DNA from 2 places in the Priestia sp. MDV22-iso46 genome. Region 1 is predicted to be linked to the other one. Evidence: a T-box and tRNA genes for the amino acid it is inferred to sense, from the RefSeq annotation. Region 1 holds a T-box; the other holds one or more tRNA genes.
What was found. A T-box is a leader RNA that pairs with one kind of tRNA and senses whether it is charged. The one in region 1 lies ahead of thrS (threonine--tRNA ligase), so its partner is inferred to be a tRNA-Thr.
Positions count from the first base shown of each region.

Region 1 (15,682 bases):
AAAAAAGAAAAGTAAATCAAGAGCAGCAAGAATAGGAAAACCTACTGTAAACGATGTGTGCTTCGTTTTATGACGATAGCAATACATACCAATCAGTCCTCCAAGAGCTCCTCCGATAGCAGCTACCGTCCACAGTGTGCTTTCGGCAATTCTCCACTCATGTCTTTTCGCTTTTTGTTTATCTCTATACATCATTCCTACCCCTACTATATTAATAACAATAAAATAGGTAAGCAGCAGTTCATTCATGATATGTCCTCCGATAGCAAAAAAGCCTCATCATCTAAAGATGACGAGACTTTATATTCATTACTTATCTAAGCCTTTTTTAGCAGCAGTTGCTAATTCAGCAAATGCTTTTTCATCAGCTACAGCTAAGTCAGCAAGCATTTTGCGGTTAACTTCAATACCTGCTAATTTTAAACCGTGCATTAAACGGCTGTAAGAAAGACCGTTCATACGAGCAGCTGCATTAATACGTGTGATCCATAATTTACGGAAGTCACGTTTTTTCTGACGACGGTCACGATAAGCATACATGTGAGATTTCATAACTTGCTGATTAGCAACTTTATATAATCTATGCTTCGAACCGAAGAAACCTTTAGCTAATTTTAAAACTTTTTTACGACGTTTGCGTGTTACTGTACCGCCTTTTACGCGTGGCATAATTGTTTACCTCCTGTATTGTTTCTATCTCAACCCAAATTACTTAATGTTATCTAATAAGTGACGGATACGTTTGAAGTCACCTTTGCTTACTAAAGAACCTTTACGTAATTTACGCTTTTGTTTTGTAGATTTGTTAGCGAATAAATGGCTTGTGTAAGCACGAGCACGTTTTAATTTACCGCTTCCAGTCTTTTTGAAACGCTTTGCAGCGCCACGATGTGTTTTCATTTTTGGCATGGGGTGTTCCTCCTCGTTCTATTACTTTTCGTTTTTAGGTGCCAAGACTAAGAACATGCTGCGGCCTTCCATTTTAGGAGCCGATTCAACTGAACTTACATCTTCGCAAGCTTGTGAAAAACGTTCAAGTACTTTTTGGCCAATCCCTTTATGAGTAATGGCACGACCTTTAAAGCGAATAGACGCTTTCACTTTGTCACCTTTTTCAAGGAACTTGCGTGCGTTACGAAGTTTAGTGTTAAAATCATGTTCATCAATTGTTGGACTTAAACGAACTTCTTTTAAGTTTACAACTTTTTGGTTTTTACGAGCTTCTCTTTCTTTACGTTGTTGCTCATAGCGGAATTTACCGTAGTCCATAATACGACATACCGGCGGTTTCGCATTTGCAGCAACCATTACTAAGTCAAGATTTACTCGTGAAGCAATTTCTAATGCTTCATTTTTTGATTTAATTCCTAATTGTTCACCGTTTTGATCAATTAGACGAACTTCGCGAGCTCGAATGCCCTCGTTTACCATCATGTCCTTGCTAATAAGTAGCCACCTCCAAGGTTTAATGAGCGAATACGCTTGCTTAGACCGATTATTAACTCACACAAAAAAGTGTGAGTACATACTGCACCCACACTTCTATCGTTTTAATTAAGATACGATGTACCTGCTAACTGCTCTATGCGTCACTCAGGTGAGAAGCGGGTGCTTCTTCTTCTGTATAAACAAGTATTCAATTACTTAAGCTATTATAGTATCAACAAAGACAAAAGTCAATGATTTCGTTCTTTTTTCACAACAAAAATTATTGTATCAAAGGAAAAACATTTATGCAACAGTTTTTTATAAATGTTGCATAAAAAAGCAGAGAATTTCAATTCTCTGCTTTTTTCATTAGCGAGATGCTTCTGCTTTTACATTTTGTAAAAAGGCTTGGAAGTCCACTGTTTCTGAATTCTGCTCACCGTATTTACGTACGTTTACTGCTTTATCCTCTACTTCTTTATCCCCTACAACAAGCATATAAGGAATTTTTTGCATTTGAGCCTCACGGATTTTATAGCCGATTTTCTCATCGCGAGAATCAAGTTCCACACGAATACCCGCCAGCTGAAGCTGTTCTTGCACTTCTTTTGCATACTCAAGGTGAACGGTAGGTGATACCGGAATCACTTGAACTTGTACAGGTGCTAACCACGTTGGGAAAGCTCCTTTGTATTCTTCGATTAAGAAAGCTACAAAACGTTCCATTGTTGACACCACGCCGCGGTGAATAACAACCGGTCGATGTTGTTTTCCGTCTTCTCCTACATACGTTAAATCAAATCGTTCAGGAAGTAAGAAATCCAATTGAACCGTAGATAGCGTCTCTTCTTTACCAAGAGCTGTTTTAACTTGAACGTCTAGTTTTGGACCGTAGAATGCCGCTTCTCCTTCAGCTTCATAATAATCAAGGTCAAGCTCATCCATCGCGTCTTTTAACATGCTTTGTGCTTTTTCCCACATTGCATCATCATCAAAGTATTTTTCTGTATCTGCAGGGTCACGGTAAGATAGACGGAATGAATAATTTTCAAATCCAAAATCTTTATAAACCGCTTCAACTAAGCGAACTACACGAATAAATTCTTCTTTGATTTGGTCGGGACGTACAAAGATATGCGCATCATTTAGTGTCATGCCTCGAACACGCTGAAGTCCTGATAATGCTCCTGACATTTCGTAGCGGTGCATCGTTCCAAGCTCAGCAATACGGATTGGAAGCTCGCGATAGCTGTGAATACCTTGTTTGTAAACCATCATGTGATGAGGACAGTTCATCGGACGAAGAACCAGGTCTTCGTTATCCATTTCCATTGCAGGGAACATGTCATCTTGGTAGTGCTCCCAGTGACCAGACGTTTTGTAAAGTTCTACACTTCCGAGCACTGGAGTGTAAACGTGCTGATAACCAAGGCTTACTTCTTTATCTACGATATAACGCTCGATAATACGGCGGATCGTCGCACCTTTTGGAAGCCATAAAGGCAGACCTTGTCCTACTTTTTGAGAATTTGTAAATAAGTTTAGCTCTTTACCAAGTTTACGGTGGTCACGTTCTTTTGCTTCTTCAAGAAGACGAAGATGCTCGTCTAAATCTGCTTTTGTAAAGAATGCTGTACCGTAAATACGCTGCAGCATTTGATTATCGCTGTCTCCGCGCCAATAAGCACCCGCCACGCTTAATAGTTTAAATTCTTTAATTTTGCCTGTTGACGGCACGTGCACGCCTCGGCAAAGGTCAAAGAATTCGCCTTGTTGGTAAATCGTAACCTTTTCACCTGCTGGAATCGCATCGATCAATTCAAGCTTTAGTTCATCGCCAACTTCTTTAAAAAGTTGAATGGCTTCTTCACGAGAAACTTCTTTTCGTTCAATTTCAATATTTGAATTAACGATTTTTTTCATTTCTTTTTCAATTTTACCTAAATCTTCAGGAGTAATTGATTCTTCCATATCGATGTCATAGTAAAAACCGTTTTCGATAACTGGCCCTACACCTAGCTGTACTTTTGTATCTTTGTACAAACGTTTGATTGCTTGAGCCATTAAATGCGCTGTACTGTGACGCATAATTTCAAGCGCTTCAGGAGCATCTTGCGTAATGATTTCAAGACTGCCATCTTGTTCAATTGGCGTACGTAAATCCAGCAGCTCGCCGTTTACTTTGCCTGCTAATGCTTTCTTCTTTAATCCCGGGCTAATAGAAGCCGCAATATCTTCTGTTGATGATCCTTTTGAATACTCTTTAACAGCTCCATCAGGAAATGTCATTTTGATTACTTCTGACACAACTTTCCACTCCTTTAACATAACTGAATAAACTTTTTGTAAAAACAAAAAACTCGTCCCTTATCAAAAGGGACGAGTTGTGTATACACGCGGTACCACCCTTGTTTCCTCTTCGTATCTTGGATAACCCAAAGAACCCGAAGCGGCTCGAGGTTTTATAACGGAAATTCCGTCAGTAATTACTAGAGGCTCTGCTCGTTTACTACTGAAGTTTAGAGGTGGTAAGAATATATTCCGTGTTAGGAGATTTTCAGCCTGGATCTCCCTCTCTACAAACCGTAAATATACACTCATGTCCTCATCATAACTTGTAACATATAGCTGTTTTTCAATATGCATTTATTATATTCATTTTCAAAATAGAAATCAACCTTTCACGTTATATTTTGCTTTTGATCAAACGGAAATTCATTTTTCTCGTATAACATAACTTTTTCTTGGAAGATATTTTGAATGGTATAAACAAAATCATGATCATGCTGGTCGCTATACAGATGAATAGCAGCTGGAGATAAACTTAGCAAAGGCGCGATAATAGTTGAGTCTATGTATAATGATTCTTGTTCAGATAAAAAGGCCTCTGCTAGAGCTGCACATTCACGTTCAGGAACATATCTACTATTGTGGTCGTACAACACAAACTTGTTTTTATTCAAGTGCATTACATACACATCGCCTGTAGATAACTGTCTTTCATTAGCTGCTTGACGCAGCTGATGAATAAGAATTTGATAGTCTTGTTCAAGCTTATATTCATCAATCGCCAGCTCGGCATAATAGCGCAGCCGCTCTTGATATTCTTTTAAGCGGAATTGGAGAAAAGACTCAAAGGTGAATGTTACATTATGAATGAAGAAGTCTTGAAGAGCCTGGCGGATAAGTAATTCTCTTGGAAGAGAAAATGTTTTTTGCGGAATTTCGCCTCTCTCTCCTTCCATAATCCCCCCCATAATTTGAAGCAGCAAATCTTGCTCTTCCTCTTCTGAATAGAAAAATTGTTCTTTTAATATGTTTACCATCATCTTTTTTTCTTTCTTTTTTAAAATTACGTGGGTTAATACCGGTATCACCATGTCTTGTAAAACGGCCTCTCTATTGTATGTCTCATCAATGACTAAAAGCTGATTATTCACCAGCTTCAAGCACTGTGAACCATATGATAAAGCGCTTCGCTTCGCGCATAAAGACTCATATACAACGACTGCGTCTTCTACATATTTAAAGAATATTTTCATTCCTCATAGCCCCCCTTTGGACACGCTTTATTAATGTATATGGGGCAACATGCAAAAAAATGAGCAAGTCGTTACAAGAAATGTAAAACGACCTGCTCATCTATTTCGTTTATTCTCTCCATTCATTTCAACAGGAATGGCTAGAGACTTAATTCGTTCCATGACACGAGCGGCTTTGAGCTCTTCCTGCTCGCCTCTTTGGGTATAAGTCAAATGATGTTGAAGCTCTTTAAAATTTAAATTCGAGCTGAAAAATGTCGGCAAATTTTCGAGCATACGGAATTGTAAAATGGTTCCGAGCACATCGTCTCGCATCCAGCTCGTTACGGATTCTGCTCCGAGATCATCAAGCATAAGAACCGGTACTTTTTTGACATACTCTATTTTCTCATTGAAACTTTGATCTTGAAACGAACCTTTTAACTCACGCAAAAACTCCGGGACATACAGAATGGTAGATTTCACTTTCTTTTCGGCTAACGCATTGGCAATTGCTCCAAGAAAATACGTTTTCCCCACACCAAACGAACCGTGTAAATATAAAGCTTTCATTTTCTTATTTGGCTCATATTCTCGCACAAAATCTCTTACTAGTTTAATGGCTTCAAATCTTCCCTGCTCAATTTCAATATCAGACATTGTTGCCTGTAAAATTTCTTTAGGCACGTACATACACTGAATAAAAGATTCTTGTTCTTTTCGCTCATCTTCTTGTACTTTTCTAGGACAGCGTTCATACTGTAAATCAATATTACGGCCTTTTACAACCAGCTGAGGGTGGTATCCTTTCACCATGTTGACGCAGCTTTGCAAAGAAGGACACTTGTCACAGCATTTGCTTTGGTCGATAAATTCATGCATCTTCATCAGACCTCGGTCGACCATTTGCTCATCTAACTCATGGCGATGCTCTTGCAAAAATGTTTTAACTTCGGGATTAGACAGGATACTGTTTCTTAATGCTTCTAAGCGTGCTTTAAAATCCTTTTTGTTCACTAACTGATTTAGTGAATCATTGATAGGCTTCATCTTTTTCACCTCACCTCTATCATACCTGCTTTTTATTCTTTATGCTTTTGTTTTAGCTCTTGATCTAACTGCTTGAGCTCTTCTTGTAGCTTTCGTTTTTCTTCTTCAAATCCGTCCACTTCTTTTGAAGGCTGCTTTTTCTCTTCTTTTTCTTCATCACTCAGCCACTCTGGCACCATTTCTTTACGCACAATTTTTCGTCCAGCCGTTTTTTTATTTTGCTTTGCTTCGGTCCAATTCTGATATTCTTTCTGTTCATTTTTAGCTAAATTCATGGCATCTTGAACAGTTTGTACCTTTTTGCGCGCCCAGTGTCCAGCAATTTTCTCTACATAGCTCTTAGATAATTTCATATCGGATCTTAGCATAACATAGTAAATAAGAACATTTACTACCCCTGGTGAAAGCTTTTGGTTAAACATCACTTCTTCGATCATTTGCAAATCTGCTTTTGAAGGCTCTGCTCCCCCGGAAAACTCGATCAAAAGCTGTCGAGGAGAAGTCACTTCAAGCTGTTGAATGAGCTGCTCTTCCTTTGTCTGCGGCTGCTTTTCCTGCATAGTACGAAGCATAGGCGGCTGAATTTGTTCGCTTAGATTTGGAAGTGCTTCTCCATTTTCAAATTGGTAAAAGGACTGTGCCGCTTTTCTAAGCAATTCAATATCAACTTGATCGTTCTCATTTAGCGAATCGAGCACCACGTTTTTCATTTGAAGAGGATCGATACCGTATAAAAAGGCTAGCTTTTCAATCGCTTGTTTTACTTTAGATGTAATAGACCTTTTCGAAATCATTGAATCTGTTAGACCTGCTAAAAATAAATCAAAATCAAAGGAATCCGGGCTCATCTCAATAGAAGCGCGTTTGGAGGAATCCACAAAGTCCGTTTGAGCATCAGGAGAAAATACATCCTTGCTTTCAGACTGAAAACTTGGAGCCAGCTCTGTTGCTTTAACTGATTTAAATACATCGTTAAATGAATGCGTCACATCTGTGAACGATTGGTCATCGACGAGTGAATCAGAAAAATAATTTTTTACTTTTTGAAAGATAGATTTTCCGAGTCGGTTATATAAATATACATTTAACACGCCATCGTTAAAAAACTGATGGGGCGTAAGAGGAGGAATGAGCTCATAAATGAACACACGAACATCATCTTCTTCCTTAATATATGTTTTTAACAAACCAATGCCTTCTAATTTTAACCGCTCATGGTAAATAGCTTTCAAATTAATTTGCATCATTGACATTAGATGATGATGCGTAGACTCTTTCCCCCATAAACGATCTTGTTCCAGCTCGCTCCATAGCGTCATATACAGACCAAAGCACGTTGTACCCACCAACGGCTGATAGAGCATGGTTAAAATCTTTCGGTCGTATTCCTGCAGTATGCCGTTCGAACGAACAACATAACGATCGACCGGTATCATTTCTTTCCAATGTTGTTCTTTCATGTCGTTCCCTACCTACTTTTAAAGTAATAGAAATGACAAAAAAAGAGCCTAAAGAATACTTCAATAGCTCTTTTACAGTCGTTCCTTCTTAATTAAATCTTTTAATTCATCAATAAATACATTGATGTCTTTAAATTGTCGGTATACAGAAGCAAATCGAACATAAGAGACTTCATCGATAGCAGCTAATCGCTCCATCACCATTTCTCCTACCACATCTGACTGCACCTCTGATGTACCCTGACTGCGCAGCTCTGTTTCAATATCGTGTACGGTATCTTCTAATTGTTTTAAGCTTACTTGGCGTTTTTCACACGCCTTAATTAACCCTCGAAGGATTTTGTCTTTGCTGAACTCTTCTCTCGCTCCATCTTTTTTTACAACAATTAACGGAAGTTCTTCTACTTTCTCAAAAGTTGTAAAACGATAGTGACACTCTTCGCATTCACGTCTTCTACGAATAGAGCGGCCTTCTTCTACAGGGCGCGAGTCCAGCACTCTCGTTCCATTGTAATGACAGGATGGGCACTTCATATTCTCAGCTCCAATAATAAACCTTGTTTTTCTTTTTATTTTCTCTTATATAAGTTAATTTCCATCTATGTTAGCCGGCTATTCGCCATTTATTATGATTTTTATCATCATTTCCTTTAACAAACACGATGCTGTATTAAAGGATTTGCTTTATTCCATCTTATAGAAAACAAGGCTTGAATACAAGTAAAGGAAAAGGAATTTCCCCATTTTATTTCCTGAAATTCAAAAATGATAAGGAACTTACGAAGAAATAGGAATAAGTTTTTGATCAAAGCTCTTATAAAGCGTACGTACAAGTTCTTTACTAAAACCAAAATCAACCGGCACCACTTTTGATTCTGTTGTAGCAGAAAAATCGATAGCGGTTTCAAGAGGACGTACGTTAATAATAGTAATCACAACAAAAGCTTTTCTTCCTTTTACAACGTTTAAGCTAATTTCTCCTCGCTCTTCATACGCAGCAAGTATCTCTATCCCTTGCATGTGCTTCAACATTTCATGAACTTGCTTAAATGCATTCCCGGCCGTTGTTTTGTAATAATGCGTTTTTAGAGTCGGATCTGAATGGTGATCGCTTGTTTCTACATGATTAGAAAATAAAGATTTAACTGCTTGTACTACCCCCATGTTGTTATCCCCTTTGTTTTTGCGTATTAAAAATTTATATACTAAAAAGAGGTGTGTAATACACCTCTTAACTTACGTAATCAATCGACACTATTAAAGTGCATTCGCTTTAGTTTGTTTTACCTGAACAGGACCCATTCCACGTGGTAATTCAATTGTTTCACGTGTCTGTGCACTTAGAGCATCTGCAATATAATCTGCTGCGATTGTAGGATCTAAATGACCACAAGTATAAACATCGATACTTGCATAACCATGCTCTGGGAAGCTGTGAATCGTTAAATGTGATTCTGAAATAATAACAACGCCACTTACACCTTGAGGTGCAAATTTATGGAACGCTACTTCGCGAACTTCCGCACCAGATTTTAAAGCTGCATCAACAAACGTTTTTTCAATATAATCAATATCATTTAACTTATCGAAATCGCATCCCCATAATTCTGAGATGACATGACGACCCATTGTTTCCATAATGATATTTCCCCCTTTAACAATTTTTAATCGTTAAACATGAAGTTCTTTCGCCATATAGCATGTTAACTACCACGGGGGAAAGTTAGTCCAAAGAGGTCCTAACCCTTTAAGTAGCCACATCACCGAAAGGTACACAAGAAGTTCACGAAACATAGTATACTTTGTTTACATTTATTTTGCAATACGTGTTTTGATTTTATTAAAGATTGTTCTTGCAGATAGACCTATACAAATTACCCCTGTATTCTCGTGAGAAAGTGTGTAAAAGCTGCTAAACGACTATTAATTTTTTATTAAAATTGAGGAAAATAAACACCCCTTTGCATGCTTATCTTATTGCTTTTCCCTATTCTTTTGAATAAAAACAAAAAAAAAACAGGGCGATAGCTCCCTGTTTTTTTTAAAAGCAATCAATAGCTTTCTTAGCTTACTCTTATTTTTGATCCATTACGCATTTCTGCAGCAATATATCTTACCAAATCGACTACGCGCTGAGAGTAGCCCCACTCGTTATCGTACCAAGCTAACACTTTAATTTTATGATCTTCCATTACGATGGTGGATAGTCCATCTACAATCGCTGAATGAGGATTTGTATTAAAGTCAATTGATACGAGTGGTTCCATTGTTAAATTTAAAATATTCTTTAATGGTCCTTCAGCAGCTTTAATAAACGCTAAATTAACATCTTCCATCGTCACAGGTTTCCTTACATCCACAACTAAATCGACAAGCGATACGTTCGGCGTTGGCACACGAAGCGCCATCCCATGAAGTTTTCCTTTTAAATGAGGAAGAACTAATGAAAGTGCCTTGGCTGCTCCAGTTGTTGTAGGAATAATTGATTGAGCACACGCACGAGCTCTTCGCAAATCTTTATGCGGATTATCGATATTCTTTTGATCATTTGTATATGCATGAACGGTCGTCATTAAACCGTTTTCAATTGTGAACGCTTCGTCTAGTACCTTGACAACTGGAGCTAGACAATTTGTCGTACAAGAGGCATTAGAAATAATGTTATGCTGATTCACATCAAACTCTCGTTCGTTTACGCCCATCACAATGGTGATATCTTCTTGTTTACCCGGTGCCGTTAAGACAACTTTTTTCGCACCTGCTTCAATATGTAACTGCGCTTTTTCTCTTGAATTAAATTTTCCCGTTGCTTCAACAACTAGATCAATCCCAAGCTCTTTCCAAGGCAAATTCAGCGGATCACGTGAATTTAATAGCTGAATTCTTTTACCGTTAACAATTAGCGCATCATCATCACATTTGACATCTCCATTAAATGGTCCGTGTATAGAGTCATATTTGATTAAATGTGCTAACGTTTCTGCTGGATAAGATGCATTTATTGCAATAATATCTAAATTTTCCTCTATAATCGCTGTGCGAAACACCATTCTTCCTATTCTCCCAAAACCATTAATGGCAATACGTGCTTTCATGGCTATACCCCTCTCTATATGTGTTATACTATTTAACTTTTTATATTGAATAGTATAACATAAATATTTAAAAAGTGAATAATATTAATTTTTTTTAATAAATTATTTTAATTAAGTTTTACTATATGTATATAGCGAGAACAGATATTTAACACATTCTTTTTTAGAAGCCCTTAAATATTCCCAATAAAAAAAGAGTGAATGCAATCATTCACTCTTTAATCTAGCCATAGGGCTAATATACTTAAAAGCTGTTGTTTTGTTTCCTCTACAGGACCGTTGTTATTGATCACCGCATCGGCTAAGGCTACTTTTTGAATCAAAGGCAGCTGTGCATGGATACGCGCATAGGCCTCCTCCGCCGAGAGGTTATTACGCGACTTTAACCTTTCTAGCTGCACAGACTCATCGACATATACAACCACTACTTTATCCACTAAGTGTGTCAAATCGCTTTCAAACAGCAGCGGAATATCTAATACAACGGCTTCGTAACCTTCCTCTATATAGCTTTCCTTTTGAGAAAGCATTTCTTTTCTTACGGCAGGATGTACAATTGCATTCAACTTTTTACGTTCTTCCTCTTGATAAAACACAATTTCCCCTAAAGCCGCTCGATTGATCTCCGCGTTCTCGTGAAGAATAGAACGGCCGAACGTCTCGACAATTTGTTTGTATGCTTCTTTTCCTGGTTCTACGACTTCTTTTGCAATGTGATCAGCGTCGATTACTGGAATATTGATATCTCGTAGCATTCCGGTTACCGTGCTTTTTCCGCTTGCAATTCCGCCCGTTAATCCAATTACAATTGACATTGGTCTCTCCTTTATCCCTTTATTTAAAATCTAAAAATACCTAAAATAATGAGCAGAACTCCTGGTACAAACGAGAACATTTTCATCCATGATAAACGTGAAAAAACCTTGCCAAACTGTATGCCCGCACTTAAAAAAAGAGAACTCATAAGAGCTACAGCAATTGCTAGAGCATACGGCGAATAACCTAATAAAGCCGCTCCAAACCCTGCTCCAAATGCATCCAGAGATAATGCAATTCCAAGTATAAATGCTTCAATTCCATTGATGGAACCTGAATTATCTAAATCTGCTGCAATTGGCTTTTTCAATACGTTGATGACTAGGCCAATTGACTTAATTTCAATTTTCACTAATGTTTTTTCTTCTTTCACTCGAGATGAATTTGCCGGACAAAAAAACTGGTATAAAATCCACATCCCAAGCAGAACAAGAATACCTCCGCCTACTTTATTTAGTACATCCACTGAAAATAGATGCGTAAGTACTTTTCCTAAAAACATAGAAAACATTAAAGAAAATGCTGAGCAACATGAAATAATAAAAATGGATTTCAGCGGGATTTTCACCTTTCGAAGTCCGTATGTCAGGCCAACGCTAAAGCTGTCAAGACTTACGGCAAAAGCAAGAATAAGTAAAGAAAATGTTATCATGATGAGAGGACTCCTTTCCTTTCTGTCTATACGTAGTATATGAAAGGAGCCCATCCATTGTTATTTTTTAGCCGGCTGACAATTTGGGCAGATATGTGTTCCTCTACCGCCTACAACAAATTTTTCAATTGGAGTACCGCACATTTTACAGGATTCGCCTTTTCTTCCGTACACATAAAGCTGCTGCTGAAACATGCCTATTTGTCCCTGTGTGTTTACATACGTGCGAATTGTGCTGCCTCCTTGCTTCACAGCTTCTTGAAGAGTCGCTACAATTTCTTCGTACAATTTTTCATACTCTTCGTCTGTTAATTGGCTGGCCACTCGTTCAGGATGAATCCCTGCGCGAAACAGTGCTTCATCTACATAAATATTTCCCAGCCCAACCACGACATTTTGATCGAGTAAAACCGGCTTGATTTTTCGAGAGGTTTTGCCGATTCTCATTTTTAATTGACTAGGATTAAATGTTTCGTCAAACGGTTCAGGTCCAAGGCCAATAAGAGGAGGAAACAGATCTTCCTCTCCCTTTTTAAATAAGTGCATAGTACCAAACTTCCTTACATCCCGGTATCGCAATTCCGTTCCATCCGTGAAGTGAAAAAAGACGTGTACATGCTTATCTGGTTCTTCTGCATTCTCATGGAGAGCATATTTCCCTTCCATGCGCAAATGAGAAACCATCGTATAATCATCGAGCACAATTTTCAAAAACTTACCTCTGCGTTCAACATCTCGAATGGTTTGTCCAACAAGCGCATCACAAAACTGTTCAACTTGTTCAGGACGTTTGATAATATTAGGCCATTTAACTGTTACACGCTCAATGGTCTTTCCACTGGCTAATTCAATTAACGTACGTCTGACGGTTTCAACTTCTGGTAATTCTGGCACGTTTTTCACATCCTTTTTCCACTACTTTGCTTCGTACCAAGTCTTTCCGTAAGAATAATCTACTTTCAACGGAACTTCTAGCTCTAAAGCGTTCTCCATTACTTCTGGTACGATTTTCTCTAAAATTTTAATTTCTTCTTCTGGGGCTTCAAAAATCAGCTCATCGTGTACTTGAAGCAGCAGCTTAGCCTGAAGATTTTCATCTTTTAAGCGCTTATCCATTTCAATCATTGCTTTTTTAATAATATCAGCTGCCGTCCCTTGGATAGGCGTATTCATAGCCGTACGCTCAGCAAAGCTGCGGAGGTTAAAGTTTCGGCTCGTGATTTCAGGCAAGTAACGTCGGCGGTGCAAGAGCGTTGTTACATATCCCTTTTCTTTTGCATCGCGTACAATCGTATCCATATACTCCTGTACACCAGGGAAGCTTTTTAAATAGCGCTCAATAAAAGTAGCCGCTGCTTTTCTTGTAATTCCTAAACTTTGCGATAAACCGTAATCACTGATGCCATAGACGATTCCAAAGTTAACTGCTTTAGCCTGGCGGCGCATATTCGACGTTACTTCTTCTCTTTCGACGTGGAACACATCCATCGCTGTTTTCGTATGAATATCTAAGTCATGCTTAAACGCATCGATTAGCTTTTCATCATCTGCAATATGAGCCAGTACGCGCAGCTCAATTTGTGAATAATCCGCCGCAAATATTAACCAATCAGGCTGTGAAGGCACAAACGCACCTCTTATTTTTTTACCTTCTTCAAGACGAATCGGGATGTTTTGCAAGTTAGGATCTACTGAGCTTAACCTCCCCGTTTGAGTTAACGTTTGATTAAAGCGGGTATGAACTTTTCCATCGCTTTCATGAATAACCTTTTTTAATCCTTCAATATACGTAGACTGTAATTTTCCTAGCTGACGGTATTGTAAAATCTCTGGGATAATATCATGGGTACTAGCTAATTGCTCTAATACATCGGCTGATGTGGAATAGCCTGTTTTTGTTTTCTTTATGACTGGAAGCTGCATTTTTTCAAAAAGAACAACTCCTAGCTGCTTTGGCGAATTAATATTGAATTCTTGTCCAGCGTATTCGTAGATTTTCGCTTCAATTTTTTCAAGCTGCTCTCGAAGATCTTCGCCCATTTCATCCAAACGCGCGCGGTCAATTTTCACCCCTTGATATTCCATATCAGCAAGGACAATGGCAAGAGGCATTTCAAGCTTCTCAAACAGCTCAAACTGTTCATTTTCAACCAATTCTTTTTCTAACACTTCTTTTAAATAAGCTACGGCGGCTGCTTTTCTTATAACATGCTCAGCTAGCTGAGCAGCTTCCGCAATGCTTCGCTTAGCTCCTTTTCCATACACAGCTTCATCTGATTGCACTTGATGGTATCCTTTTAATTTTGCAATTGTCGCTAGGTCATCATTTGCCTCAGCAGGATTCAAGATGTAAGAAGCAATCATTACATCATGTTCAATTCCTTTAATTTCATGCCCCGCCCATTTTAACGATACAATCGTACGTTTCCCATTAAACACAGTCTTTTTTACACGTCCATCTTCTAACCATGCTTTAAATTTAGAAGATGAAAGAGCTGTATCTTTATCAATAAAATAGTGGCCATTCTTGTTGCTGATTCCAAAACCGAGCAGCTGATTGTGATGGTAGTTTTCTTCATACCCTTCTACGATCAGAGCTGCTTCGCTTGTTAACATATCATCGTGAACTTCCTGCGCTATTTCAAACGTCAGTTCTTCAAAATCTGCTTCCTCTTCTGCTGATTCACCAAATTTAGCAAGCAGAGAATTAAACCCAAGCTCTTTAAATAATGAGATGACCTTTGAAGATTCAAACCCGTCATACTTTGCATCTTCTACAGATACTTCAAGAGGCGCTTCGCAATAAATAGTTGCAAGCTTTTTACTCATGATGGCTGATTCACGATTATCTTCTAGCTTTTCTTTTAATTTTTTACCGCTGACTTGATCGATAGATTTCAATACATTTTCAACCGTTTCGAACTCTTTTAATAGCTTTAAGGCTGTTTTTTCGCCGACTCCGGGCACGCCTGGGATATTATCCGAGCTGTCCCCCATAAGGCCCTTCATATCAATAATTTGTGCAGCCGTAATACCATACTTTTCATCAATGGCTGCAGGCGTATAGGAATCGACATCCGTAATTCCTTTTCTCGTAATATCTACGGTTACATGTTCTGACACAAGCTGAAGTAAATCTTTATCCCCGGAAATGACTTTTACGGCCATTCCTTTTTTTTCAGCTTGTTTTGAAAGCGTACCGATAATATCATCTGCTTCATAATCAGGCAGTTCATAGCGCTTAATCCCATATGCATCTAATAACTCACGAATAAAGGGAAACTGCTCTGAAAGTTCAGGAGGCGTCTTTTGTCTGCCTCCTTTGTATTCTGTAAATGTTTTGTGGCGAAACGTTGTTTTCCCTGCATCAAATGCCACAAGTAAATGCGTCGGCTTCTCTTCCTCTAAGATACGTGTCAGCATTGTAGTAAAGCCATATATGGCATTTGTATGTATTCCTTTATCATTGTTTAAAAGCGGCAAAGCAAAAAATGCACGGTAGGCAATACTATTCCCGTCAATTAATACTAGTTTTTGTGTCATTCATGTTCCTCCATTTCGCTCTCTTCTTATCTTACCTTTATTTTAACAAACAATAAGCTTTAAGGACAAAAAGTAATCTTGAGTTCAACGTTTTATTTTCATGTGGTGATAAGATCT
Region 1 is NZ_JBZVWT010000006.1:139,410-155,091, reverse strand. It holds gene AC4NPH_RS24235 (DUF1294 domain-containing protein) at 1-249, opposite strand, end outside; gene rplT (50S ribosomal protein L20) at 310-669, opposite strand; gene rpmI (50S ribosomal protein L35) at 709-909, opposite strand; gene infC (translation initiation factor IF-3) at 931-1,434, opposite strand; ribosomal protein L20 leader region at 1,504-1,626, opposite strand; gene thrS (threonine--tRNA ligase) at 1,798-3,756, opposite strand; T-box leader at 3,801-4,049, opposite strand; gene ytxC (sporulation protein YtxC) at 4,110-4,970, opposite strand; gene dnaI (primosomal protein DnaI) at 5,067-5,999, opposite strand; gene AC4NPH_RS24200 (replication initiation and membrane attachment family protein) at 6,032-7,459, opposite strand; gene nrdR (transcriptional regulator NrdR) at 7,532-7,993, opposite strand; gene AC4NPH_RS24190 (hypothetical protein) at 8,237-8,623, opposite strand; gene speD (adenosylmethionine decarboxylase) at 8,717-9,097, opposite strand; gene AC4NPH_RS24180 (glyceraldehyde-3-phosphate dehydrogenase) at 9,523-10,554, opposite strand; gene coaE (dephospho-CoA kinase) at 10,773-11,369, opposite strand; gene ytaF (sporulation membrane protein YtaF) at 11,393-12,022, opposite strand; gene mutM (DNA-formamidopyrimidine glycosylase) at 12,083-12,916, opposite strand; gene polA (DNA polymerase I) at 12,938-15,565, opposite strand.

Region 2 (15,682 bases), on a different contig from region 1:
GAATGACGCTTTCAAGCCTGCCGTTTTGGATTATTCTTTCTGTCTATGCCTACGTGACCGATGGACTACCAAAAACAACTCAGATTTATCAAAGCAGTTTAGTTGCTTTACTTTCAGGAGTATGTGCAACAGTTTTATTTTTTGCAGCAACCGACCTTGTTAAAAAAGATTCTCAAAAGTTAGGTGCAGTTGAAGCTACACAATCGATGGAAGTTTTATTTGCACTGCTAGGAGAGGTCTTCCTTCTATCAAGTCCTTTGCCATCGATTCTTTCTTGGGTTGGAATGGGAGTTATCATAGCAGGCATGGTGCTTCACAGCTACCAAACGAGTCATAAAAAAGCTATACCGCAAAAAGAATTGACCTACTAATCAATAACAAAAAAGAGCGTCTCAGTCGGCGCTCTTTTTGTTTATACAACAGATCTTCTTTCTAAATTGAAGACATTCACCTGCTCAGCATCAAAGCGGCTTAGCAACGAATCTACCCCGTACTCAAGTGCAAAAGCACGTTCATTTTCTGAAATCGGAACGGCCTGCAGGAACGCTACTTTTTTATCAGATAGTTCAATCGTTGAAAAATTATCCCATAAAAACGGCGGAATCAGCAAAATGTGCTGCATATGAAAGCTGTCATCAAGGACTGCAATAACGTCTTTATAAATAGCTCCTGGGAAGATGGACACATGAGATTTCATCATATGGAAAATACAGTTTGCTAAAATAGCAGAATAAATACCGAATTCCTCATGACAAGCCCCAACGATTTCAATTCGAAGCGGGATCCCTCCAACTGTATAGCCTGTCGGACATTGATGTCCACCGAGCGTTGCATACGCGGTTACGTCTTGACGCGGATGGTTTTCACACGCCACAACGTGAATACCATGCTTTTTTCTTTCATCTGAATAATCTTCAATTCGATCCTTTTGACCAAATACATCTATTGCTTTATGTATAATTAATTCTTCATCTTTTGTAAAATTACTCATAAAAAACCTCCTTGCTTGCGACCTTAAAAAGCTCCCTACTGTACAGCATATACTACTGCACTCGCTTACGATATAGTTTTTAGAAAATGTGATAGAAATGTTATCGTTTCGTAACATACTATGAAATTGTACCAAGAAGCAAACAAGAAACCTTAACCAATTTTTTCTTTTCCCATAAAAAATAGAGCCTGCACCATGGCAGCCTCTATTTTTTATGACATTATTATGAAATAATTTGTAATTCTTTTGGGTACTTCGTTAACGTTTCGTATCCATCTTTTGTAATGATTACATCATCTTCGATACGCACGCCTCCGAGTCCTGGAATATAGATACCCGGTTCAATTGTATATACCATGCCTTCTTGAAGCACATCATCATTGTTGCGGCTCATTGAAGGAAACTCATGCACGCTGATGCCAAGACCATGACCAAGACGATGCAAGAAATACTCTCCATACCCTGCTTCTGTAATAATATTGCGTGCTACCATGTCCAAGTCGCCAATGCGAGTGCCGGGCTTGGAAGCTTCAAGAGCTGCCTGCTCGGCGCGCTGTACCGTTTCATAGATTTCTTTTTGCTTATCATTAATGGACTTGTAAGCGACTGTACGCGTAATATCTGAACAGTATCCGTCTAGCACTACACCTAAATCGAACAGAACCATATCTCCTGGCTTTAACGTGCGAAGACCTGGGTTCCCGTGCGCTTCTCCCGTTTTTTCACCAAATAAAACCATCGTTGAAAACGACATCTCACGAATTCCTTTTCGCTTTAGCTCGTATTCAATTTTAGCCAGAACATCCATTTCCGTAACGCCTTCTTTTAAAGCAGCTACGCCTACTTCTACACCAAAATCAGCTAAGGCAGCTGCCTTTTGCAGAATCTCAACTTCACGCTCATCTTTAATTAAACGCAGCTGATTTAACTTCTCTTCTGCTCCGACTAGCTCAGCGTTTGGATATAGGCTAAGCAGTTCTTCGGCTCTCGCATACAGCAGCTGCTCTTTCTCTACAGCAACCTTTTTCACATCTATTACGTTTCGTTTATGTAAAGCTTCTTTAATAAGTTCCCAAGGATTTTGATGGTCTTCATATCCAATCACATCAAACTTCCAGCCGGCTTCTTTTGCTTGTCCCACTTCCATTGATGGACAAACAAGCATCGGCTCCGCTTCGGTAAACACAAATAAGCCAAGCAAACGCTCATGCGGATCCGTGTGAAATCCAGTTAAATAAAATACGTTTTCGGTTGACGAAATAAAGGCCGTTTCTACATTCTTTTCTTCTAGCCACGATACGACTTTTTGTAAACGTGCTTCCATTAAAAAAACCCCTTTCATTGTGCAATATTACTATTATAACATAGTTATTTAGCAATATTGTACAATGAATAGAGGTTAAGACAAAGCCGCGTGAAGAGTAGTAAGCTGCTCTTTAATCGCTTTTCGCTGAATACTTACTTTCATCAGCCAGCCATTTTCTCCGTATCTATAAATAAATTCGTACGTACCTTTAGGAAAATATTCTTTTACCAGCATGTCTCGGTTTTCAACAAATCCGGGATCGCCAATAAAATAGGTACCTTCTTCAAGCGGAAGCTCATGAACTTTTTTTTCTAGCTGCTTCTCTTCGTCTTCGTCATCATCTATCACAATGTGCAGACCGCCTTCATCACGCACAACATCAAATTCACCGTTTTGTTCAAGCTCAAGCACCGGCACCACCTGTCCATTTACCGTCAACAGCTGCTTCGTTCCTTCAAGGACCTGGGACCAGTGATCATCGTATAAAGTAGAAGAATAAAAAATATAGCCCTGAGATTTATATAATAAAAGCAGCTGTTCAAAATGATTTTTTACTTGTTCTTTATCAAACAGAATAACAAAATGCTTTCGATAGAAAAAACTTGTAAAAGGCAGAATAGACGATTGATTAAGCTCTTTAATTATTTCAGCACTATCTTTACCTGAAATAATAGCTCCGGTCAATTCCCCCGCGCCATAAGGTTTCCAATGACTTAACGCCGCTTCTGGAATCAGCACAAGGTTCGAAGATGACACATATATACTCATTCGCTTCACTCCTTTTTTCTACATTTAGACCTATATTTGATTCTCCACAAACAGAGACTTTCCTCTTATTCCATTCTTAAAAGACAGAACTTTTTCCCTAACTATGATAGATTATAACAAATATCCTCGAAAAAAATAACCTTTATTTCCTCTTTCTTCTATTTGTACACTTCTCTTATTTTAGCTGTCTTCACAGATTTACTAGTGAACGTACTTGCTAATCTAATTCCTTAGTGTTAATTTTATTATGTCGTTTTATAATTTTTTGCATAATTGGTTTCAAACAAAAAAGTATTAATATTTTTGAATGCGATGGTGAGACATTTGGAAGAACGTACAGAACGTAAACAACATAAAAGAAAAAAGCAAAGAAAAAAGAAACGCTTTAGAAAGCTACTTCTTTTCTTTCTCATTTTTGTAATCGCCGCTGGTGCGTATGTGTATTATCAATACCAACAAGGGTTAGCAGAAGCAGACGGAGCTTTTGGGAAAGATGGACAATTTGATTTTAATGGTGCAAGTGCCAATTTAGATAGCATGAATGTGCTGCTTCTTGGAATTGACTCTCGAGGTGAAGAACATTCGCGTGCCGATACAATCATGATTGCTCATTATGACAAAGACAGCAATCAGCCTAAAATTGTTTCTTTGATGCGTGATTCATATGTGGATATTCCCGGACATGGCAAAAACAAATTAAATTCAGCCTATGCATTTGGCGGTCCCGAATTAATGCGTAAGACAATTAAAGAAAATTTCGGCATAGATGTAAACTATTATGCCGTTGTTGATTTTAAAGGTTTTTCTAAAGTTGCCGATACGATTGCCCCTGAGGGAATTACGGTTACCGTGCCGCACGAAATGTCATCAGGAATTGGCATGACGCTAAAACCTGGAAAACAAACTCTTCACGGAGATAAATTACTAGGATACGTGCGATTCCGACATGATAGCCAAAGTGATTTCGGGCGCGTGAAGCGTCAACAAGAAGTGATCGGTAAATTAATGGATGAAGCTCTTCAAGTAAAGACGCTGGCGAAAGCTCCTAAGCTATGGGGAGTCATTGATCCATATGTGGATACAAATATTCCGCCAAAAACATTTATTGTGATAGGAAAAGATTTTTTAGTTGGAAATCAGCCAGATTTAAAATCTCTTCGTTTACCGGTTGAAGGTTCCTATTCAAACGAACGAATATCCGGTATTGGTGCTGTTTTAAGCATCGACCTTGAAGAAAACAAACAAGCGTTACAATCATTTTTAAATTAGGAAAAGGTGTCCATTAGCGGACACCTTTTTTATACTATTCAAAAAAACTTCTGTTTTTCCTCCCTATCCTTCAAAAAATTTTCAGCTTCGACAAAAAATGAAGCCATTTTCCTAGAAACAGCCGTTTCTTTGGAGTTCTATTTTTGCTGTTACATGCGTATATGAAAGGAGAAGGACTTCTTTTTATATTTTTTAGCCAAGGAGATGAAATGATGAAATTATATGGTTTTCAAGCTGAAGAAGAGCGTTCCTTTCTTCATTCTACCTATAAAGTAAACCCATTACTTTCTCATACTGGAGATGTCAAAATCAGCTTTTTATCTTTTCAAGAAAATGATTATACCCCTCGTCAAGAAGCTACGATTCCACAGCTTCTTTTAGTCGTTCACGGGGAAGGCTGGGTAGCTGGCGATAACGGACTGAAAATTTATATCAAACAAGGTGAATCAGCATTTTGGAGAGCCGGGGAATCTTTTGAAGTCGGGAGTCTAACGGCTATGACAGGACTACTAATTGAAGGATTAGATATCGCTCCTCAAAAGCTGCTTACTTCTTTCTCACGAACAAACGCAAATTAAAAAGCCGCTGTGACGCGGCTTTTTTTATTATCTTAGTAATCGAGCGTAGCTTTCTGCACTATCTTGAATAACTTTGTCACTCAGATCACCGCCTGCTCCTTGAAATAAAAATGGCGTTTGAAACTTCATACCTGTTAAATTTGCCATAGCTTGAAAAGGAAGAAGCAGATGATTCATTGGGTAACGGTTGTATCCCCCTTCTTGATAAGCTTCTGCAGGGCCCCCTGTCGAAGTAGCTACGACAAACTCTTTTCCCTGAAGTTTAGTACCTTTGCTTCCATAAGCCCAGCCGTATGTTAAGACAACATCTTGCCACTCTTTTAAGAGTGCTGGTGAGCTGTACCAGTAAAATGGAAATTGAAAAACAATACGATCGAATTGAACAGCTAACTCCTGCTCTTTTTCTACATCAATTTTGAAATCAGGATAGTTTGCGTATAAATCATGAACGTACACATTCTCTTCTTTTTTTACTCGCTCTGCCCACGCTTTATTAATACGAGAAGATGCTAAGCTTGGATGCGCTAAAATAACCAGTGTTTTCATTTTGATACTCTCCTTCTGATATTTGTGCTTGCTTTATTCTTTTCTATTTTTATGCTTGCCTCTAACGGCTTGTTCAGTCATTCTTTCCTTTTCCTTCAGAAAATCTGAGTTAGTTTACACTTATAAACTACCAGTATTATCATTCTGCTTCAATAAAATTGACTTTGTTTTTATCACCTTTAATTTTTTTATGTACCCAAAACGGCAGATAAAGGACAAGAAAGCTAAGAATCATGATTCCTTCAATCCATACTAAATACCAAGGATGAGGTCCAAGAACATCCAGTAAGGAAGCGTGCTCTGGCTTTTTCATCATATATAAATAATTCGCCCCGAGTAAACGATTCATAGCATAGATAAAACCTCCGTACAGATTAACAGATACTACGCTTACCCATAAAGAACGAAACGTCGGCTCATATCTGCAGACAGCAATTAGCATACAGCAAGCAAGTACCACACCGCCATGCGATACATAAAACTGCACATAGCGAAACTGGGCATACGCATAGCCGCCAAGGTCCGGGGTAATCATCGCTTGAACAGAGCTGCTGATTCCTGCGAAGTACACAAAATAAAAAAGAAGCCTGCTTTTGGTTATCAGCATAACAGCAGCCAGCAGCACGACTATATCGCTGAGCTGAAGAGGCAAGGAAGTTTCAGCGGACCACTGATGGCAGCTGATTTCCCAAGCCTGGTAGGCTGTTTCTGAAGCAATTAGAATCAGTGAAAGCAAAATGAACACAAACATCTTTTTTCGCAGCTGCTTTCGACACAAAAAAATAAATGCTCCTATGATCACGATAATAGCTAAAGTTACAAGATGTTCAACTGAAAAAAGCTGAAAGGAATGTTGTACAGGATGACACGTAAAAAATGAATTCATAAAAGCGCCTCCCTTCCATCAGAAAACAAATTCGGTACCTTTAGCTTGTTCATAAGGCCTCATTTTCATTAATGCTTCTCCCGCATTAAAAAGAGATTGAGACATAACGAAATCACGCCAATCTAAAGACGGACGAATGGAGTAAATAATCAAGTATGGATCACTTCTTGCACCGCAGTTGATTTCCATGCAAGGCTTCGCTTTCCGCGGGAGTCTTCGCGTTGCCCTCCAATCAACTGCTAGAAACAACTAAAATAAAAAGATCCGAACGATTCATCGTTCGGATCTTCTTTCAACTAACATACTGTTGTCCTAGCTTTTTTCTTCGTTTTTACTCCTTAATTAATCCTTTTTTCACTAAGAATTGATGAGCAACTTCTTCAGCCGTTTTTCCTTTCGCATTTACTTGATAGTTCATTTCACGCATTTCATCATCACTGATTTTACCGCCCAGTTGATTTAAGATTTTTTTCAGTTCAGGGTGCTCTTTTAGCGTATCTTCACGAAGCACAGGCGCTCCTTGATACGGAGGGAAGAACTGCTGATCGTCTTTTAAGACTTTCAAACCAAACTGTTTGATTTCAGGGTCCGTTGCGTAAGCATCAAGCACGTTAATATCGCCTTTTTCTACAGCGCGATAGCGAAGCTTCGGCTCCACCGTTTTAATATTCGGGAAGGTAAGGCCATATTCTTTTTGAATGCCTACATAGCCGTCTTCGCGATCTTTAAACTCAAGCGTAAACCCTGCTTTTACTTTATCTGTTGCATTTGCCAAATCTGAAATAGTTGTTAGATTATTTTCTTTAGCGAATTCTTTTGTTACGGTCAATGTGTACGTATTATTAAACTTCATTGGATCTAAATAGACAAGGCCGAATTTCTTTTGAAATCCTTCTTTTGCCTGCTTGTACACCTCTGTTTCATCTTTGCTGTCCGGCTGTTCCTTTAGATGCGTCACAATGGCTGTACCCGTATATTCAGGGTACAAATCAATTTCCTTGTTACGCAGAGCCTCAAATACAAATACCGTTTTCCCAAGCGACGAACGTAGATTTACTTTCATATCGGTTTGATCTTCAATTAATTCTTTGTACATATTAATTAAAATATCTTGTTCTGCACCAATCTTCCCTCCGATAACAAGGTCTGGTTTTGTTGCGCTCATCGCTGCAAACGGAGAAACAAGAATGAGTATTAATACGATGATCATAATAAACGAGCGTTTTTTGGACCCTTTTTTAGCTGAGTGTTCAATCGTTCGCAGAATTCCATCAAAAATAAGCGCTAATAATGCGGCTGGAATGGCTCCTAATAAAATCAAACTATTATCGCTTCGGTCAATACCAAGCAAAATTAAGCTTCCGAGTCCGCCCGCTCCGATAAGAGCCACGATTGTCGCTGTACCAATAATGAGTACCATCGCTGTGCGAATTCCGGCCATAATGACAGGAAGTGCTAGAGGAAGTTCTACTTTGATTAATCGTCTCCACGAGTTCATCCCCATGGCTTTGGATGCTTCAATTAAAGATGGGTCCACTTCTTTAATTCCGGTATATGTATTTCGTACAATAGGAAGAAGCGAATATAAAAACAGTGCAATAACCGCGGGAAAGGTTCCAATTCCGACAAGAGGAATCAGTAATCCTAATAAAGCGAGTGAAGGAATGGTTTGCAGTACGGCTGTTACGCCAATGATCGGTTCAGCAATGCGGTCATGCCTCGTTAAGTACAGTCCGAGCGGCACTGAAATTAATACGGCGATAACAAGAGCCAGTACGGAAATTTGAATGTGTTCAAGAAGAGCTTGAAACAGTGCATCTCCTCGTTGATCTAATAATGTGCTTAGTGCATTCATTACAGCGTTCCTCCTTCTTTCGTTTTATCAGAAAGAAACGCTAATAGGTTTTTGCGCGTTACAACGCCAATGCGTTTGCTCCCTTTTTTCACGGCTATTGCTTCATGGTCGTAAAGGGCGTCCATTGCCTGCTGAACAGTGGCGGTTGAAGCTAGCTCTTCAGTAGGCTCTACGTCTGGCTGTTCACTTTCTTTGACAAACATATCCAATGTCTCAAATAAAGCATTGCCTTGATTTCCAATAAATGTTTTTACAAATTCATTTTTAGGCTTTTGAATGAATTCCTCCGGGGTTCCAACTTGAACAATTTCCCCATCTTTCATCAGGCAGATACGATCTCCAAGCGTCATCGCTTCGCTCATATCATGCGTAACAAACACAAATGTTTTTTTGATTTTTTCTTTTAAGCTAATAATATCTTGCTGAAGCTGTTCGCGGCTTAACGGATCGAGGGCACTAAAGGGTTCGTCCATTAAAATAACGGGGGGATCGGCTGCGAGGGCACGTGCTACACCTACACGTTGCTGCTGGCCACCTGAGAGCTCAGACGGCTTTCGGTTTCTATATTGCTTTGGGTCTAGTCCTACCAAGGTAAGCAGTTCATCAATGCGCGTTTTGATTTTGTTTTTCTTCCAATGCTTCATCTCGGGTACAATGGCTATATTTTCAGCAATGGTCATATGAGGAAAAAGAGCAATCTGCTGCAGGACATAGCCAATGTTCCAGCGTAACTTATGTATGTTGTGGGCCGATACGAGCTTATCTTTTATGTATAGTTCTCCTTCGGTAATATCATGAAGACGGTTAATCATTTTTAAGGTGGTTGTCTTCCCACACCCACTCGGACCAATTAAAACGAAAAACTCCCCTTCTTTAATTTCTAGATTAATATTTTTCACGGCGGTCGTACCGTCTGGATATTGCTTTGACACATTCTTAAACGTAATCAAATTATCGTTCACACTCCCTGTTGAAATTTAACCCCTAGTTTCGTGTACCCAATACTTAGAGGCAATAAACATTCTTTTAAGAATATTTCTAAATATGATTCATAAGACATAGTGGAAAAGATACACATGTTTTCTCATAGCCTCCTAATAAGGCTATCAAACTGTTAAAGTTTTCACAAGGCGGGGAAGAATAATTCGGAGAAGAATTTTAAAGTCAACACAAATAAAAAAACCTTCTTTCAACAAGAAAGAAGGTTTTTTTAGTATGCTAGCGACAGGGATCGAACCTGCGACCTCTTGCTTACCATGCAAGTGCTCTACCTACTGAGCTACACCAGCGTCTTGGAAAATTATATCACGTTTAAATTTATTTAGGAAGCGCTTTTTTAAATTTTTTTATTGGTATATTCTCTAATTTGCGTCTTCTGAAATTCGCACTTTCTACAAAGTTCCATATTTTATGTTAGAACTCCTTACATAAATTGTGTGAATTTTCTTTTTTTATATTACCCTTAGTAAAAGAGCTTACAAAAGAAGGGAAGAAAATAGATGGAACAACAACCAACCATGACCAAATCAAAAACGGCAACTCCCTACCCAAGAGACTGCACGTTCAGCCTGGAAGATTGGACGACGCTCGCCAAGTATTGGTACCCGGTCGCACGCTGCAGTGATGTAACAGAGAAACCAACGTCCGTAAAACTACTAGATGTAAATCTAGTTCTATACCGCACGACAAACAAAGTAGTAGCGGCTCGTGATTTATGCGTTCACCGAGGCACCCCGCTTAGCATGGGCTGGGTGGAAGATGATGAAATTGTCTGTCCTTACCACGGCTTCCGCTATGCAACGGACGGCGCATGCACGTCGATTCCAGCTCACCCTGATGCCAACATTTCTCCCCGCCTGTGTATGGCCGTCTATCCAGTTATTGAACGATTTGGATTAGTATGGACTTCCCTGACAGGAGAACAAGATAACCTGCCTTACTTCGATGCTTGGGAGGACCCTGATTTTCAGCAAATTGTTTGTCCGAGCTTTGATATCATGGGTTCGGCCGGTCGTCAAATGGAAGGCTTTTTAGACGTAGCTCATTTTGCTTGGGTGCACACGGACACATTTGGTGATCGAAACAACGCCTTTGTGCCTAAATATAAAGTAAGCGATACAGACTATGGGCTTCATGTAGAATATACCAGCACCGTGAGCAATTATTCCAAAGAACAGCAGCATTTAAATCCACCTGATTTTAAATGGCTTCGCGTCTTTGATGTTTATCCGCCGTTTACAGCTACGCTAAAAGTATACTTCCCAGAAGGCGCAGAGCTGTGGATTATGAATGCAGTCTCTCCTATTTCAGCCCGCGAAACACGTTTATTCGCACCAATCGCTCGAAACTTTGACAAAGATTCTCCCGTTGAAGGTGTGTATGACTTTAACCTTCGCGTCTTTGACGAAGACCGTGAAATGGTTGAAAACCAAAAACCTGAAGACTTGCCTTTAGACCTGCAGATGGAAGCGCATATTATGGCTGATCAAACGTCCATCGGCTACCGGAAATTATTAAAGAAAATGGGCTTAAGCTTTAGATATACAAGCTAAAAGAAATCCCCGCTGTCTCAGCGGGGATTTCTTTTTTATTTAGCAAACTGCTCGCGTCCTGCTTTTTCCTTTATCACTTCATCTTCACTTGCCGGCGTGGCGCGTTTCATAAACAATGAAAGAATTAAGGCAACCACCACTAGTACTACTGAGACGGCAAACGCATCGTTAATTCCTTGTACCATTGCCTGCATCCCAATCTGTTCTTTCATTTGAGCTGCCCCGGCTGCCGTTGCATTCGCTGCTCCTGCTCCGCTCATTGCATCTTGAGCGAGCTCTTTTGCATGCGTAGCTGTACGGTTTGACATCACCGTTACTAAAAGAGCCGAACCAATAGCTCCCGATACTTGTTGAAGCGTGTTATTCATCGCAGTACCATGCGGATTAAAGCGTTGCGGCAGCTGATTTAACCCGTTTGTCATAACCGGCATCATCACCATAGACATTCCGAACATGCGAAGCGTGTAAAGCGTAATGAGCGTTGTATACGTCGTATCAAGCTCTAAGTTACTGAAGAAATACGTCGTAACGGCTGTAATCGTTAGACCCGTTACAGCCAGTGCACGCGCTCCGAATTTATCAAATAATTTTCCGGTAATCGGTGACATCACACCCATTAGCAGCGCACCCGGAAGCATTAGTAATCCTGAATGAAGCGGAGAAATGCCTCGTACCGTTTGAACATAAATTGGCATTAGCAGCATGGCTGAGAATAATGCCATTGTGATCACCATTGAAATCGTTGATGATAAAGCAAACATTGGATATTTAAAAATGCGGAATTCAAGCATAGGTGTTTTCAGCTTGAACTGACGCGTAATAAATAAAATCAGCGCCACAGCTCCTACGATAATGGTGCCGTATACTTCCACAGAATCCCAGCCTTTATCCCCTGCTGAGCTAAATCCGTATAGAAGTCCTCCAAATCCAATCGTAGATAACACAAGTGATAGGAAATCCAAATTGATTTCCACTTTTTCTTTTTTGTCTTTTAATAGGAAGAAAGAGCCTATTAATACAATTGCCGCGATTGGCGTAACAAGGTGGAACAGCATTCTCCACTCATAGTGTTCAATTAGCCACCCTGATAATGTAGGACCAATTGCCGGAGCAAAAATCATAACTAAACCGAAAATCCCCATAGCAGCTCCTCGTTTTTCTAATGGAAAACTTGTGAGCAATACGTTCATTAAAAGCGGCATCATAATGGCTGCGCCTGATGCTTGAATAATACGAGCGGTTAACAAGACCGAAAATACGGGCGAAGCGCCGGCAAGTATGGTTCCTGCTGTAAATAAAGTCATAGCCGTTAAAAATAAGCCTCTGACAGAATAGCGCTGAATTAAAAAAGCGGTAGTTGGAATCATAATACCATTCACTAACATATAACCAGTAGAAAGCCACTGGACAGTTGACGTTGTCACATCTAAGTCTTTCATAATAGATGGCAGCGCCACGTTTAATAACGTTTCATTCAACAATGAGATAAAAGCGCCTATTAACAAAATAGCAATTATGCCATAAGGCGGCTTTTCCATTTGATTTATCGATTGACTCATTATTGTACCTCCTTATACTTCAAGTTCATTTTTTTAGACACATGTTCTACATAGAGTATATTATACTGTGAGTTCAATTTATGCAAGCGAAAAATCTTGCGTTCATGTCCTTTATTTTATCGACTTTTTTACTCCTATAACCCTTTTATATCAATATGTTGTCGTGATATCGTCCATTTCTTTAAAAAAGAACATTTGTGTAAACGCTTTAAATCATGTATCATAAAGTTGGACCATGAGTCTAATTTTATATTTAGGTGATAATAATGAATAACCGAAAACAGCAAGTTGTAAAAAATGCACACCATCTCTTCGTTGAAAAAGGATTTCAAGCTACGTCTATTCAAGACATCATTGATTATAGCGGCATTTCAAAAGGAACATTCTACAACTATTTTTCTTCAAAAAATGAATTATTAATCGCTGTTTTCACCTGGCTTCATACAACAATTGATCAAGAGCGAAACCAGCTGCTGGTTGGTAAAAGCCTGACCGATGTAGATGTATTTGTTAAACAGATTGATGCACAGATGAAAAACCATCATAAACATAAATTTTTTACATTACTTGAAGAAGTATTTGTTTCCAATGATCCTGATTTAAAAGCATACATAAAAAAAACCCAGTTTATTGAAGTAAACTGGGTTTACAAGCGGTTCATTGATTTATTTGGACAAGAAAAGAAACCGTACCTGCTAGATTGTGCAATTATGTTTCTTGGCATGCTTCATCGCAACTTTCACTATAATTTTATGGTTAACGGCACAAATACTGACCCGCATGAGATCATAAGCTACAGTGTCAAGCGCCTGCTTCCTCTTGTAGACGAAGTAGCAAATGCAGGAGACATTTTGCTCGATCCGCAAACGATTAAAGAATGGCTTCCATCTTGCCCGAATACTAAAAATCAAATAGAACAGGACATTTCTGCAGCACTTATCGATTTAAAAAAACAGGTTCACAAACAATTTACTGATGAATTTGAGCGTCAAAAATGCACAGAGCTTATTAGTTTTATTGAAGAAGAGCTGTTTAAACAATCAAATCCCCGCAAGTTTGTTGTGGATAGTGCCCTTCAATCGTTAAAGCAGCTGTCTGTTAACAACAGTAAAACGCCCCTAGAGGAACTGCAAACGATGATTGATCAGTATGTGAGTGAACTTCATTAAAAAAGATTAAGACATAACTAAATCATTCCAATTTAAAGTCGAATAAATGGGATACATGAGCTGAACCGCTTGAGACATCGCTGTTGATTTCCGTGCAAGACTTCGCTTTCCGCGGGCGGCCGGTGGGCCTCCTCATCGCGTACGCTCCTGCGGGCTCTCACCTGTGCCGCTTTTCCCGCAGGAGTCTTCGCTTTGCCCTTTCATCAACCGCTAGAAGCAACTAAATAGATGAAACCTACATTTACCCTACCAATGAAAAAATCCGAATGAGTTTGATTCTCGCTCAAGAATCAAACTCATTCGGATCTTCCTTCAACTAAATAACTTTTGTTCCAGTCTCTTTATTCACAAAGTGGAAATTGAAGTGAAAAGCACGTTTCTTTTCCTTTTATGCTAGACACACTCACTTTTCCCTTCATATAATGAATAATGCTGAAAGATACCATCGTTCCAAGCCCCGTACCTTTTTCTTTTGTTGTAAAATACGGTTCGCCTAGCCGGTTGATTTGTTCTTGCGTCATGCCGCAGCCTGTATCGATAATATCCACAATAACAGCTCCGCCTTCTTTTGTTACTTTAACGGTTAACGTGCCTCCATTTTGCATGGCTTCAATACTATTTTTAAATAAATTGATTAGGCACTGCTGAAGCTTTCTTCTTTCTCCCATTACGAAGAACTTCACTTCTTCATCAAATGTAAAATCAATAGCGACTCCATTCATATTGGCAAGAGGCGTCATAATATGGGTGACATGATGAATCTCTTCTGAAATATTCATTTTTTCATTTCGTTCCGGAGCAGAATTGGCAAACAGCAAGTAATCATCAATGATTTCTTTTGCACGATCTAGTTCATTAATCGCAATGGAAATGTAGCGTTTTTTAGCAGGTTCTTTTTCATCTTCTTGCAGCATTTGCATAAATCCTCTGCTTGCCGTTAGAGGATTTCGCACCTCATGAGAGATGCTGGCAGCTAAATGACTGACAATTTCTAGTTTCTCTGCTTTCATCAGGCGCTGCAGCACTAGTAAATTTGCCCGTATCGCTTCCCACAGTATGGTAATGACAAACATGCCTGCTACATCTAAAATCGCGAATTGAACCCACACGCTAATAGGAATGCTTGTTACGTGCAAGACAAAAATAGATACAAGCATAGCTAATAAAGAACCGATTACACTAAGACAGGTGCTCACGATAATTCTATTTTTTAATGAGAAATGTAAAAAGTATTTTGTTATGAAAAATAAAGGAATGGATAAAATCGGAAGAGCAATTAGTGTTGATAAAAACCCTACATCGTACCCGCCAATTAGCAAGCGCAGCAGTAAAATAAAGACAAAAAGCAAGCTTCCTAGCGGCCAGCCTCCATATAGCGTTCCTAAAATATAAGGAATTCTTCGTAAATCCATTCGATAATCATCGGGGACATAAGCTCCGTTAACCGGAAACAAAAGGCAAAAGATAATAGCTAAAATCGGAAATACCGCGATATAACGATCTTTCCACCAATGAATTTTTTTAGCATACTTGATTAAATAAAACATCTGCACTAAAAACAGCGCCAATAAAATAAATAAAAAATTAATTAACAAATCTTTCGTGACAAAACTCATGTATTCACCGGTCTTTCAAATGAGATAAAAATAAACTCTTTTATTGCATTTACATTTGTAACACAAATTAGAGCGTAATCATAGACAAATAAACGTATTCTATTTACTTTTTTATAACTTCCTATGACTTTATCGTCCGTTCCCCAAAATAGTGAAGGCAAAGAAAACCTTTTCAACTCCACTAAAAATATTCAGAATTTTATTTACATATGAGCTACAATGCTCTATAATCAGATCAATGTACTTGGTTTTGAGAGTAGGAGGAAGAAACATGGAACTATCAATTACCTTAATGGGATTATTCGTCGGAACCCTAGTAGGCTTAACGGGAGTTGGAGGCGCCGCTTTATTAACACCTTTACTGATTGTACTCGGCATTAACCCTTCCATTGCCGTAGGAACAGATCTTGTCTACAATTCTATCACAAAATTATTTGGAGTCGCTCAGCACTATAAACAGCGAACCATTAACTTTAAATTAGCAAAATATTTAGCCTTCGGAAGTATTCCGAGCGCTGTTCTTGCCATTGTCACACTTCATGCATTTCCATCTTTTCACGAGCATCAAGAAACGATTATTAAGCACG
Region 2 is NZ_JBZVWT010000002.1:793,105-808,786, reverse strand. It holds gene AC4NPH_RS16060 (DMT family transporter) at 1-371, shown strand, start outside; gene AC4NPH_RS16055 (suppressor of fused domain protein) at 413-991, opposite strand; gene AC4NPH_RS16050 (M24 family metallopeptidase) at 1,215-2,315, opposite strand; gene AC4NPH_RS16045 (hypothetical protein) at 2,391-3,065, opposite strand; gene AC4NPH_RS16040 (LCP family protein) at 3,378-4,334, shown strand; gene AC4NPH_RS16035 (cupin) at 4,544-4,912, shown strand; gene AC4NPH_RS16030 (NAD(P)H-dependent oxidoreductase) at 4,940-5,458, opposite strand; gene AC4NPH_RS16025 (YwaF family protein) at 5,598-6,344, opposite strand; gene AC4NPH_RS16020 (hypothetical protein) at 6,363-6,533, opposite strand; gene AC4NPH_RS16015 (ABC transporter permease/substrate-binding protein) at 6,676-8,199, opposite strand; gene AC4NPH_RS16010 (ABC transporter ATP-binding protein) at 8,199-9,149, opposite strand; tRNA gene AC4NPH_RS16005 (tRNA-Thr) at 9,416-9,488, opposite strand; gene AC4NPH_RS16000 (Rieske 2Fe-2S domain-containing protein) at 9,699-10,751, shown strand; gene AC4NPH_RS15995 (DHA2 family efflux MFS transporter permease subunit) at 10,787-12,310, opposite strand; gene AC4NPH_RS15990 (TetR/AcrR family transcriptional regulator) at 12,577-13,479, shown strand; gene AC4NPH_RS15985 (ATP-binding protein) at 13,821-15,095, opposite strand; gene AC4NPH_RS15980 (sulfite exporter TauE/SafE family protein) at 15,367-15,682, shown strand, end outside.
Region 2: it has a tRNA-Thr gene. The T-box ahead of thrS (threonine--tRNA ligase) is inferred to sense a tRNA for this amino acid. The anticodon was not compared.